DNA from 2 places in the Vagococcus penaei genome. Region 1 is predicted to be linked to the other one. Evidence: predicted binding sites of a transcription regulator. Region 1 holds the regulator's gene; the other holds the start of a gene.
The links. Region 1 encodes CtsR, which represses protease genes until heat stress. Its sites were predicted from a motif close to TTGGTCAAAAAAGGTCAAANA; they were not measured.

Region 1 (3,438 bases):
TTTCTTCAGTTGTGGGTTCTTCAACTAATATTTTAGCAAACCGTCGTTCTAAAGCAGCATCTTTTTCAATATATTTTTGGTATTCATTGAGCGTTGTTGCTCCAATTGTTTGTAATTCACCACGCGCCAAGGCAGGTTTCATAATATTAGATGCATCAATTGCTCCTTCAGCACCACCAGCACCAATCATCGTATGTAATTCATCAATGAATAAAATAATATTACCTTCAGTACGAATTTCATCAATCATTTTTTTCATACGACCTTCAAATTCACCACGGTATTTAGTACCAGCGATAACTGTGCCCATATCTAACATCATTAAACGTTTGTTTAACATGTCTTGTGGTACTTCACCTGAGACAATTTTTTGAGCGAGACCTTCAACAATTGCCGTTTTACCGACACCAGGTTCACCAACTAAGACAGGATTGTTTTTAGTTCGACGTGATAAGACTTGTAATAACCGTTCGACTTCAATTTCACGACCGACTACGGGATCCAATTTTTGTCTCCGAGCCATCTCTGTCATATCACGTGCTAGAGAATTAAGCATTGGTGTTTGCTCATCACTATTAGCCTCTTTTTTAGGGCGTTTTTTAGCCATAGACGAGCCATCATTAGTCATGCCGATCCGTCTTAGCAACTCACTTTTAACACTTGGAATAAATAAGCCTTCTGTAACTAATAATTGTGTTGCCGAAATAATTTCATTATTCAACATAGCTAATAAAATATGTTCCGTTCCTATGCCTGTAGCATCTAATTTTTTGGATTCATCTTCAGCAAATTTTAAAATTTGTCTAGCACGTGGCGAATAAGGAACTAACTGATTTTCCGGAATTTCAGGTTGCTCATCAGAGCTATATGGAATGTCTTCAAAAATCATATCCAAAATTCGTTCATCATCTAAATCAAATAAACTTAAAACTTTACTAGCAATACCTTTTTTTTCTTTCGCTAAACCATATAAGATATGTTCGGTTCCAACCATATCTTGTTTAGTCAAACGGGCACATTCCTGTGCATATGATAAAACGTCTCTCACACGTTGCGTAAATAATTCATCTCTCATCCGGTTCACTCCTATCTTCATATCTTAAATGTTCCAATAATTCAAGCATCATTTGAGCCCTTAAAAAGCTACTATTATCTAATGCTAATAATCCTTTAGAATTTAATAATACAGAAAAAAATTTGTTTTTCTCGTGGACTAATCCATTCATGAATCGCCAACTGATCTAATAGCGCCCTTGCATCACTTTCAGTTAGCTCTGAACCAACTAAAGTTGTAAAATCTGTTAAATCATCACTGTTCGCTAACAATTCGATTTTAAAAATCCGAATATAGCCACCACCACCACGCTTACTTTCTACTTTATATCCTTTAGGAATAGTGAAACGAGTATTAATGACATAATTAATTTGCGAAGGTACACACTCAAAGCGCTCGGCAATTTCAGAGCGTCGAATCTCAATCTGATCCGATGCTTCTAATATCTTTTTTAAATACGACTCAATCATATCAGACATATTTCGATTATTCATTATTGCACCACCTTATTGACTATATCTGACCTTAATTATATCAGAATTAGTCAACAAGTTGATAGTATTTCGATCAATTAAATGAATTATGCGCAAGGTCTTATAACTAGCGATTAGGTACTAGTGTAAAACGTTTAAAAGCTTTATTCAAATAAAAAGATTAGAACTTTCCCTAGTCTTAATAATTTAATCACTTTTAATAATATACGCAATTAAGCTAAAATTTACGAAAAAATATGACGAGAGCTAACTAAAGCTCCCGTCATAAATCAAACTATTCAATTAGTAAAAACTATCAGTTCAAAATACAATAAAATTCTATTACATCATATCTGGTGATTGGATACCTAATAGTCTTAAACTTTCTTTAATAACTACAGATACTGAATAGACTAATGCTAAACGTGCCTCTTTTTGATCATCATCAACTAGGATTTTATGTTTTGAATAATATTTATTGAATTTTTGCGATAAATCAATAACATATTTTGCGATGACTGATGGCTCATATTTTACTGCAGCTTCTTCAACCTTACTTGGGAAATTATTTAAACTTTTTACAACTTCCCATGAATCAGGATCATTTAAAGTTAACACTTCTTTCTTACCATCATTGTGCCAATCAGATTTTCTTAAAATACTCTCACAACGTGAACGAGTATACTGAACGTAAGGGCCAGTTTCACCTTCAAATTGAATTACATCTTCCAAATTAAAATCAAATGAATTCATACGATCATTTTTTAAATCATGGAAAATAACAGAACCAATTCCGACTTGGTGTGCGACTTCATCTTTATTTTCTAAATCAGGATTTTTCTCTTCAATTTGTTGTCTAATTGAATCCACGGCTTCATTCAGAACTTCTTCAAGTAAAACAACTTTCCCCTTACGCGTTGATAATTTTTTCCCACCTTGCGTAATTAAGCCAAAAGGAATATGGTGAATATTTTTTGCCCAATCATAGCCCATTTCTGTTAAAACAGCTTTTAATTGTTTGAAATGAATCGATTGTTCATTACCAACCACGTATAAAGCTTGAACAAAATCATAGTTTTCAATTCGATACAAAGCTGATGCTAAATCACGAGTTAAGTAAAGTGTTGCTCCATCTGACTTACGAATTAAAGCCGGGTTTAAGTCATATTTTTCTAAATCAACAATGTCTGCACCTTTGTCTGGTTTCAATAAATTTTTCTCTTCTAATAAATCAATTACGCGATCCATTTTATCGTTGTAGAATGATTCACCATTATATGAATCAAACGTAATACCCAGCATATCGTAGATACGTTGGAATTCGCTTAATGATTCTGATCTAAACCATTCCCATAATGCAACTGCTTCTTCATCGCCGTCTTCTAATTTTTTAAACCATTCACGACCTTGTACTTCTAATTCGGGATCTTCTTCTGCTTCTTCATGGAATTGTACGTATAATTTTAGTAACTCTTGAATTGGATTAGCTTTAACGGCTTCTTCACTACCCCATTTTTTATAGCCAACAATTAGTTTACCAAATTGAGTTCCCCAGTCACCAATATAATTGATTTTAATGGGTGAATAACCAATTTTACTATAAATTTCCGAAATAGAATTTCCAATAACAGTCGAACGTAAGTGTCCCATTGAGATTGGTTTAGCGATATTTGGGGAAGATAAATCAATTGGTACATTTTTATTGTTCCCTTCATTACTATCACCATAATGCTCTTTTTCAGTCATGATAACATTTAAAACTTCATTAACAACAGGACCTTTTTCTAAAAAGAAATTCAAGTAACCACCAGCTGGTGCAACTTTTTCATAATGTTTAGTTGCTATTTTTTCAGACAACTCTTCAGCAATCATATTTGGGGCTTTACGATATAGTTTTGCTAATGAAAAAGT
Region 2 (3,438 bases), 770 kb from region 1:
TTCATGAATATCCAACTCCGTCGCAACATCTTTCATTAACATCGGTACTAATGGATGTGTTGTATCTAAAAAGAACTGATGCTGCTTTTTAACAATTACTTCACCAATTCTCAAAATAGTATCACCACGATAGTCAACACCACTTTGAATCCACTCAAATTCTTTTTTTCGATCAGCTAAATAATTTTTAACCTCTGGATCTCCCGTCGCAGACATTCGTTTAAAGTAATTCTCTTGAAACGTGACCTTTGGCATGCCTTGCTTAGTCGATTGAATACTCAGTCCACTTTCTGTTTGTCGAACCATTAAATCGGGGATAATATAAGCATCAGATATTGAGCCAAAGCGTGCCCCTGGAAATGGAGATAAACGTTGAACATAATCAAAAACCTCTTGTATATCAATTAACGTAGTATCCAAAGCTTTTTCAATCACCGGCCACTTACGATCGGCTAGTTCTTCAAAAAATTCTTCTAAAATAATATAAGTCAGAACTGGCGCTTGGTCATCGCGTTCAGTTTGTAACATCAAACACTCTTGAAGGTTTCTTGCACCAATACCAGCAGGATCAAGAACTTGTAATAAACGTAGAGCATCAAGTAACTCGATATAACTCGCTTGTGTTTGCTCCATTGCTTGTTCTAATGTAATCGTTAAATAGCCATTAACATCTAAAAATTCAACAAGATATAATGTTAATTGTCGCAAATAAGTATCCCGATAATTCAAATGGATTTGCTCAATGACATATTCAAATAATGATTCTTCTGTACTAGGTAACTGGCTTAACCAATCTTGTGTACTGTCCCCACTACTAGATACACGACTATAAGCAGAACTATCATCGTCATCAATCTGTGTGCTTACTTCGAGCAAAGGATTTTCTAATGATTTATTTTCTAAAAAGGATAATAATTCTGGCGTGCTAAATTGAAGCATTTTGATTGATTGTTGTAATTGTTGCGTCATCGCTAATTTTTGAGTTTGTTTTTGTTGTTGCGACAAATGTTGTTCAAAACGCATACTTATCATTTCCTTTCATTTACTCTTGCTATTTTTTTTTATTTTGGTAGAATAATAGAGTATTGCGTCCTTAGTGTAGTGGATATCACACAAGATTCCGGTTCTTGAGACAGGGGTTCGATTCCCTTAGGACGCGTTTTCATTGATGATTGTAACATATCTATAGTAACTAAAAAAGTTATCCATTAAATTTATTAATTTAAATCAAAAAACTCTTTCGACTAACTAAGTCAAAGAGTTTTTTTCATTTTGTAGCTTTGTAGAAACATTTTATTTAACAAACAAAACTATTGACCTTTATTGACCAATTAAGTAAACTTGATGGTAGGTACTTAAACTTTTTTATGTTAGAATATAGTGTATTGGTAGTAAACCATATTAGGAGGAATGTTAAATGAACCTTATCCCAACAGTTATCGAGCAATCGTCTAGAGGCGAACGTGCTTATGATATCTATTCAAGATTATTGAAAGACCGAATTATCATGCTTAGCGGACCTATTGATGATAATGTGGCAAACTCTGTGATTGCACAACTTTTATTTTTAGAAGCACAAGATCCAGAAAAAGACATCTATTTATACATTAATTCACCAGGTGGTAGTGTCTCGGCTGGTTTAGCAATTTATGATACGATGAATTTTATCAAATCGGATGTCCAAACAATCGTTCTTGGAATGGCTGCATCAATGGGTAGCTTCTTATTATCTTCTGGTGCTAAAGGGAAACGTTTTGCTTTGCCAAATGCTGAAGTGATGATTCACCAACCACTTGGTGGCGCTCAAGGTCAAGCAACTGAAATTGAAATTGCGGCACGCCATATTTTAAAAACAAGAGAACGTTTAAACAACATTCTTGCTAAAAATACTGGCCAACCAATTGAAATTATTGAAAAAGATACTGACCGTGATAACTTCATGACAGCAGAAGATGCAAAAGAGTACGGTTTAATTGACGGTATCATGGAAAATAGTTCAAGCTTAAGTAAATAAATCATTTAAGGAGTGTGGATATATGAGTATGACTGAAGTAGACACTAAAAAAATTGATAATTCACTAGGATTAGTATTTGGAGATGAAAATGCTCCGATTACAATCGTTGAATACATTAACTTACGTTGCCCGTTCTGTAAACAATGGTGGGATGAACGTAGTCAATTAATTGATCAATATGTGGCAAACGGTAAAGTCAAACAAGTGATTAAATTATTTGATAAAGACAAGGAATCACTACAATCTGGTAACGTAATGCATCATCATGTACCAAATGACAACACAGCCAAAGCTGCTATCACTAAAATTTATGCAACCCAAAGCGAATGGGGTAGTTTAGATTCATTAGACGAAGTAGCAAATTATGCTGTTGATAAACTTGGCTTTACTCATAATCCCGCAACTGAAGAATTGTCTAAGAAAATTGCACTTGAAGCAAAAGAAAATGGTGTATTCTTTATTCCAACAATGATTGTTGGTGATCAAGTATTTGATCAAAAAATTAGTGAGGCTGAATTAACTGCCTTATTAGAAGGTAGTAACTAAGAAAATATATCTAATTAAACAGCGACTAATCAAATTTAGTCGCTGTTTTTTATAATCAACTAAAAACACATCATGACTGGGATATTAGTCATGATGTGTTTTTTTATACGATTAGAGCATATGGATTTTCTAAATAATAGACCACTCGCTGTAAAAATTCAGCAGCAGGAGAACCATCAATCACTTGGTGATCAAATGTCAAACTTAATGGTAATTCTTGGTGAATAACTAACTGCTGTTCTTCATCTATATCAAGACGTCGACTAGTTGCGCCTATGCCTAAAATACCTACTTCTGGCGTATTTAAGATAGGCGTAAAGTATTCAATGCCTAAACTACCTAAATTAGTAATTGTAAATGTAGAACCTGTGTACTTATCTCCAGCTAATGTACCATCAATTGCTTGTGATGTTACCTCGCTAAAATCTGACCCAATTTGTGTCAATGATTTTTGATGAACATTTTGAATCACAGGTACCACTAATCCATCATCTACGGCAACTGCTACTCCAACACTAACACCTTCAACTAAAGTATGCTGCTGACCATCATACCACGCGTTCATTTCAGGATAATCTTGTAGCGCCAAACTGACAGCTTTAATTAATAATGTATTAATACTTAACGCCTGACGGTTTAGACTATCTCCAGCTTTTACTTTTAATTCTTTTCTGAACGTCATTAACTCGGTGATGTCAGCTTTGCGTTGTAAGGTTAATTGTGCTGTATGGTGTAAGCTATGGTGCATTCTTTGCGCAATGACTTTTCTCATACCATTTAATCCTTCACCAATTGTACCCACTATACCACTATTAACTACTGCAGGACTCGGTACATGACGGTTAACATCTAAACGTGTAATGCGACCATTCCCTCC

Region 2: a site for CtsR is predicted at 1,311-1,331, ahead of clpP (ATP-dependent Clp endopeptidase proteolytic subunit ClpP). Genes of this name have one in related genera too.

The regions. Positions count from the first base shown of each region.
Region 1 is NZ_CP019609.1:1,440,754-1,444,191, reverse strand. Features, by position in the region: gene BW732_RS06905 (ATP-dependent Clp protease ATP-binding subunit) at 1-1,075, opposite strand, end outside; gene BW732_RS06900 (CtsR family transcriptional regulator) at 1,171-1,548, opposite strand; gene argS (arginine--tRNA ligase) at 1,870-3,438, opposite strand, start outside.
Region 2 is NZ_CP019609.1:671,913-675,350, forward strand. Features, by position in the region: gene rpoN (RNA polymerase factor sigma-54) at 1-1,023, opposite strand, end outside; tRNA gene BW732_RS03215 (tRNA-Arg) at 1,088-1,159, shown strand; gene clpP (ATP-dependent Clp endopeptidase proteolytic subunit ClpP) at 1,418-2,014, shown strand; gene BW732_RS03225 (thioredoxin domain-containing protein) at 2,037-2,561, shown strand; gene BW732_RS03230 (dihydrolipoamide acetyltransferase family protein) at 2,665-3,438, opposite strand, start outside.